2 linked regions of the Endozoicomonas sp. GU-1 genome follow. The protein of the gene in region 1 interacts with the protein of each later gene in a pairwise test. Links are inferred from orthologs where the notes say so. Each region holds a gene or a part of one and is shown on either strand. Other genes may lie near its edges. The genes, in order: ligA and leuS.

Region 1 (3,260 bases):
AGAAGGCAGAGAAGCTACAAGAGCGCCCGCCCGCCAGTGAAGTGATTGTGATCAATGTGCTGGCCAAAGGCGGCGGTGTTTTTGCCGGTGACCAGCTGATGCAGTCCATGCTGGCATCCGGCATGCGCTTTGGTGATATGTCGATCTTCCATCGATATACCAATGCCGATGATACCGGAAAAATTCTGTTCAGCATGGCCAACGGCGTAAAGCCGGGTACCTTTACCATTGATAATCTGGAAGCCACCGAGACACCGGCCCTGAGTCTGTTTATGAGTCTGCCTGGGCCGGAAAAACCCATGCAGGCCTTTGCCCTGATGGAAGAGACGGCCCGTCGTCTTGCCCTTGATCTGGGCGGTGAGCTGAAAGATGAGCAGTTCAGCGTGATGACTCAGCAGACCCTTGAACACTGTCGTCAGCGTATTCGTGAATATGAGCGCAAGCAGCTGGCGAAACAGCCGGTGCATTGATATTCCTGCTGGCCCGGCCATTGCCATCTAATTTTTTCTTCAGCGGGTTCTCAGGCAGAGAACCCGCTGGCCTTTGATAATTCCATGAGCATGACTTCTTCAGATATCCCATCGGTTCCTTCCCTTGAGCTTGCAGAGCAAGAGATACTTCAGCTGCGTCAGCAAATCAGCGAGCACAACCATCGTTACTATGTCCTGGATGAGCCGGAAATTCCCGACAGTGAATACGATAAGCTGTTTATCCGCCTGAAATCCCTTGAAGCTGCATACCCACAGCTGATAACTGAAGATTCTCCCACCCGGCGGGTCGGTGGCACGCCTCTGAAAGCGTTTGGTCAGGTTCGCCATGAACTGGCCATGCTCTCCCTGGATAACGCTTTTGATGCGGAAGATCAGGCGGACTTTAATCGTCGGGTTAAAGAGCGGCTGGGCACCACTGAAGACATTGAATACGCCTGCGAACCCAAGCTGGATGGTATCGCTGTCAGCCTGTTATACGAAGATGGTCTTCTGGTCAGGGCAGCTACCCGTGGCGATGGCACTACCGGGGAAGATATTACCCAGAACATTCGTACGATTGAATCAATCCCACTCAAGTTGATGGGCGATGGCTGGCCTCGACGCCTTGAAGTTCGGGGCGAAGTGTATATGCCAAAGGCTGGCTTTGAACAGTTGAACCGGCGGGCCAGTGCCAAAGGTGAGAAGACCTTTGTTAACCCGAGAAATGCAGCGGCTGGCAGTTTGCGCCAGCTGGATTCGCGGATAACGGCTAAACGACCATTGACGATCTATTGCTACAGTGTTGGCGTTGTCGATGGCGGGGTTCTGCCAGAGACCCACAGTGAGATACTTGCCTGTCTGAAACAATGGGGCCTACGAGTTAGCCCCGAACTGCAGGTGGTCAAAGGTGTCCAGGCCTGTGAAGACTACTATCAAGCCATGGCTGAGAAACGTCAGGGGCTGCCTTACGAGATTGACGGTATTGTTTATAAAGTGAATGCCATTGCCCGGCAGCAGGCTCTGGGGTTTGTGGCCCGGGCACCGCGCTGGGCCATCGCCCGTAAGTTCCCGGCACAGGAAGCGATCACGACTCTTAAGGATGTGGAGTTTCAGGTTGGCAGAACCGGTGCTATCACTCCGGTTGCCCGTTTGCAGCCGGTGTTTGTGGGCGGGGTGACGGTCAGTAATGCGACCTTGCACAATATGGATGAAATTGCCCGGCTGGATATCAAAATAGGCGACAGTGTCGTTATCCTCCGGGCGGGTGATGTTATTCCCAAGGTGAACCGGGTTATCCACTCCATGCGTCCTGATGATGTTCGGGATATCACCTTTCCCGATCGCTGCCCGGTATGCGACTCTGAGCTGGAACGTGAAGAAGCCATCCTGCGCTGTTCTGGCGGACTGTTCTGTTCAGCCCAGCGCAAAGAGGCTATCAAGCACTTTGCTTCTCGCAAGGCGATGGATATTGATGGTCTTGGGGATAAACTGGTTGAGCAGCTGGTTGATCGTCAATTGATTGCAACGGTGGCAGACCTGTTCAGTCTCAATGCCCCGGAGGTTTCCGGCCTTGAACGTATGGGGAAAAAGTCGGCCGAGAACTTGATTAATGCGCTTGATCAGTCCAGAAAAACCACGCTTCCCCGTTTTATCTACTCACTGGGCATTCGCGAAGTGGGTGAGGCAACCGCACAGGGGCTGGCAGGTCACTACCGTGATTTGCATAAATTGATGGCCGCTTCGGTGGAAGACTTACAAACCGTGGATGATGTTGGCCCTGTGGTTGCTGGTCATATTGAGAAGTTTTTCCGTCAGGAACACAACCGCGAAGTGATTGATGCACTCCTGGCGAAAGGTGTTGCATGGGAAACGGAATCGCCAGTTGTAGAAGGGGGCGATCAACCCCTTGCAGGTGAAACCTGGGTGTTAACCGGGACATTAAACACAATGACCCGCGACGAAGGTAAGGCCATCCTGCAAAAACTGGGTGCCAAGGTGACTGGCTCAGTTTCAGCAAAAACATCAGCCTTGCTGGCCGGTGACAAGGCCGGTTCAAAACTGGCCAAGGCAGAGAAGCTGGGAGTGCGTGTCGTCACTGAGGATGACTTTATGCAGATGAGGCAGGCCTGGGGTGAGTAGTGCCTGAGGCAAATTGATTCGAGCTGAACCACAGAGGTTGTAAACACTCCTGGAAAACTGAGCTGATGAAGCAAGCTAAAGGTTCTCTTTTCTCAGTGCTCCTGGTGGTCTCTGTGGTTGAGCATTGGAGGATGGCGGCTGAATGTCAAACCTGAGTCGAAAGCTGTTTATTTTGATCCTGTCTGCCGTGCTGGCAGGTTGTGCCAGTAAGGCACCACCCGAGAAACCCCACAACCTTTGCAGTGTCTTCAAGGAAAAACGCGGCTGGTATAAAGATGCAAAAAAAGCCAATCGGCGCTGGGGCACCCCTATCCAGATCATGATGGCCATTATGTATCAGGAATCATCTTACCGGCACGATGCCCAGCCGCCACGGCCATGGTTCCTTTTCATTCCATTACCCCGTAACTCTTCCGCTTATGGCTACCCGCAGGCACAGGATGGCACCTGGGAGCAATATGTCAGCGAAGCCGGAGGTTTCTTCCCCAGTCGCGAAGACTTTGGTGACGCGATTGACTTTATCGGCTGGTATACCCACAAGTCACGCAAGCTGAATGGTACTTCACTCTGGTCCGCTGATCAGCAGTACCTGAATTACCATGAAGGCTGGTACGGTTACCGCAAGGGAACCCATACGAAAAAGAAATGGTT
Region 2 (3,477 bases), 3.1 Mb from region 1 along the record:
CAGAATCAGGCCAAACTCCTTGATGTACTCCAGTGTGTGGCTGTCCAGATGGATATCCATCTGATAGACAAAGTGCCCCACCAGAATACCCCCGAACAGCACGCCACCTATGCCCATACCGACGCCACGGATGCGCCAGTTACCTATCCACAGGCCCAGCACGGCCACCAGCGACAGGATCGATATGGATATCGCGATATCGCTCATTATGTTTTCCAGAAAGTGAGAATGAATGATGAAGATTAAAAAAGGATCGCCACCTTACCAAACACTGACAGTCAGGCCGGATGATATAGATCAATACGAGACAATCTGTGTGGATAAATCATCAGGAAAAGTGCAGTTGCGCAGGCAGTGTTGTATCCTTGCGGGTTATTAGTTTCCCTGACTCTTTGATTGGTTTTCCACAAAGCTTTCCTCACCGGACTGCTTTCAGGAAAGCATCAAAGCGATCCTTTACATTAAGCCCGTTGAGCGATGATGGAAGAGCATTACCAACCGCATCAGATTGAGAGCGAAGCCCAGAAATTCTGGGAAGACAATGACAGCTTTGCTGTCACCGAAGGCACTTCACAAGAGAAGGGCAAAGAAAAGTACTACTGCCTCTCCATGTTCCCCTACCCCAGTGGCCGACTGCACATGGGGCACGTTCGTAACTACACCATTGGTGATGTGATTTCACGCTACCAGCGTATGCGCGGCAAGAATGTCCTGCAACCGATGGGCTGGGATGCCTTTGGCCTGCCTGCCGAAAATGCCGCCATCAAAAACAAGACGGCACCAGCCCCCTGGACCTACGAAAACATTGATTACATGAAAGGCCAGCTCAAGCGCCTGGGCTTCGGCTATGACTGGAACCGTGAGCTGGCAACCTGTAAGCCGGATTACTACAAATGGGAGCAGTGGTTCTTTACCCAGCTCTACGAAAAAGGCCTGGTATACAAAAAAATGGCCACCGTTAACTGGTGTCCAAACGACGCCACCGTACTGGCTAACGAGCAGGTTGAAGATGGTCGCTGCTGGCGTTGTGATACGGTCGTTGAACGTAAAGAACTGCCTCAGTGGTTTGTCAGAATCACCGCCTACGCCGATGAACTGCTGGCCGACCTCGATAAACTCGAGCACTGGCCAGAACAGGTCAAGGCCATGCAGCGCAACTGGATTGGCCGCTCCGAAGGCGTACAGATGACCTTCAAGGTTGCCAATGGGCCTGAAGGTGCCCCAGAGGAGTTCAAGGTTTACACCACCCGACCAGATACCCTGATGGGCGTGACCTACGTGGGCATTGCCTCAGAGCACCCATTGGCCAAAGCGGCAGCGGCCAATAACCCTGCCCTTGCCACCTTCATCCATGACTGCAAATCCAATGCCGTGACTGAAGCCGAAATGGCCACCATGGAAAAGGTCGGTGTCGATACCGGCATCCGGGCCATTCACCCAGTCACGGGGCGTGAATTACCCGTATGGGCGGCCAACTTTGTACTGATGGATTACGGTACCGGTGCAGTGATGGCCGTTCCCGGCCATGACCAGCGGGACTACGAGTTTGCCACCCGTTTTGGTCTGCCCATCGAACAGGTTATCGAGCCTGCCAATGGCGAAGCCATTGACCTTGGCGCAGCGGCTTTTACGGACAAGGGTAAGCTGGTGAACTCCGGTGAGTTTGACGGCCTGAGCTCAGAAGAGGCGTTCAATGCCATCGCCGACCGCCTGATTGCAGAAGGCAAAGGTGAGCGTCAGGTGAACTATCGCCTGCGCGACTGGGGTGTCAGCCGTCAGCGTTACTGGGGGGCACCAATTCCGATGCGCTACCTGGAAGACGGTACTGAGGTTCCTGTTCCTCTGGAAGATCTGCCGGTGCTGCTGCCAGAAGACGTGGAAATGGACGGGGTTCAGTCACCCATCAAAGCCGATCCCGAGTGGGCAAAAACCACCCACAACGGCCAGCCTGCCACCCGTGAGACTGATACCTTTGATACCTTCATGGAGTCCAGCTGGTACTACGCCCGCTACTGCTCGCCACAGTCTGATGACCAGATGCTGAACCCTGAGCAGGCCAACTACTGGCTGCCGGTGGATCAGTACATTGGTGGTATTGAACATGCAGTGATGCACCTGCTCTACTCCCGTTTCTATCACAAGCTGCTGCGTGATGCCGGCCTGGTCGACAGCGATGAGCCGTTCAAGCGCCTGCTCTGTCAGGGCATGGTACTGGCTGACACCTTCTACAAGCTTGATGAAAAAGGCGTCAAACAGTGGCTTGCCCCGACCGATGTCGACAGCGAGTTTGACGACAAAGGACGTCTGGTTAAGGCTACCCTGAAAGCGACAGGTGAAGTGGTTGAACATGCGGGCATGAGCAAGATGTCCAAATCGAAAAACAACGGTATCGACCCGCAGGACCTGATTGATCAGTACGGTGCCGACACGATCCGTCTATACACCATGTTCGCTGCGCCACCGGAGCAAACCCTGGAGTGGTCTGAAAGCGCTGTAGAAGGTGCCAACCGTTTCCTGCGTCGCTTCTGGAAGCAGGCCGCAGAGCATATTGCCGGTGGTGCTGTGGCCGCTCTTGATCTGAACGCCCTGACCAAAGAGCAAAAGGATCTGCGCCGTAAAGTGCATGAAACCATCAATAAGGTTTCTGATGACTGTGAGCGCCGCCTGACCTTCAATACCGCCATTGCCGCGATCATGGAGTTGAATAACGCCATCGCCAAGTTCCAGGTGAGCCATGCACAAAGTCAGGGCCGCGCCGTCATGCGCGAAGCCATTGAGGCTACCACGCTGATGCTGGCACCGATCGCACCTCATGCCATGCACAGTATCTGGCAGGCTCTGGGTCACTCTGAGCCGGTACTGGATGCTTCATGGCCGGTAGCTGACGAGGAAGCGCTGAAGAAAGAGGCCATCACCCTGGTGGTTCAGGTCAATGGTAAGGTGCGGGCAAAACTGGAAGTACCGGCAGGCCTCGATAAAGACGCCATTGAGAAGCTGGCCCTGGAGCATGAAAACGTCAGCAAGTTTACCGATGGCCTGACAGTCCGCAAGGTGATTGTGGTTCCCGGTAAACTGGTGAATATTGTTGCCAATTAATCGCAAGCTGATGACTACCCTACCGGTGCCAAGCTACTAATACTGATCTCAAGGTCTATCCCATACCCGCCCCGTTAGAAACGGGATGGGTATCAGGAAGGGGTTTTGTGATTATTAAGCAGATAACCAAATGAAATCCTGTTTTTTTGACTAAGTTGACAGACACTCTGGGCCTTACAAAGTATCTGTCCACTTAGCCAGAAATATACGATTCCATTTGCCCAACTACTTATCGACAGTTACTTTTAAGGCAAGCACGCGTTTTTCTGCAATGGCTACATCACCAACCAGAAACGCATTATTAGTGCGAAAAATCAAATCAGGGTCATCTTTGAACAGGATGGCGCTATTTTCGACACTAACATCATAAGACTCAATGGT

What was found.
Region 2: the proteins of ligA (region 1) and leuS interact in binary tests that used the Escherichia coli proteins (3 or more experiments, as listed by UniProt). The link is inferred for Endozoicomonas sp. GU-1 from one-to-one orthologs.

The regions. Positions count from the first base shown.
Region 1 is NZ_CP114771.1:2,008,635-2,011,894, reverse strand. Bases 146-3,081 are described here. They hold ligA (NAD-dependent DNA ligase LigA), read left to right. Parts: upstream 146-554; coding sequence 555-2,609; downstream 2,610-3,081. Other genes in these bases: O3276_RS08040 (transglycosylase SLT domain-containing protein), read left to right, coding at 2,752-3,081; zipA (cell division protein ZipA), read left to right, coding at 146-470. Outside these bases: more of zipA, read left to right, coding at 1-145; more of O3276_RS08040, read left to right, coding at 3,082-3,260. UniProt on the Escherichia coli protein: DNA ligase that catalyzes the formation of phosphodiester linkages between 5'-phosphoryl and 3'-hydroxyl groups in double-stranded DNA using NAD as a coenzyme and as the energy source for the reaction.
Region 2 is NZ_CP114771.1:5,064,278-5,067,754, reverse strand. Bases 144-3,296 are described here. They hold leuS (leucine--tRNA ligase), read left to right. Parts: upstream 144-480; coding sequence 481-3,096; downstream 3,097-3,296. Other genes in these bases: O3276_RS21175 (putative transporter), read right to left, coding at 144-207. Also shown: more of O3276_RS21175, read right to left, coding at 1-143; O3276_RS21165 (hypothetical protein), read right to left, coding at 3,322-3,477.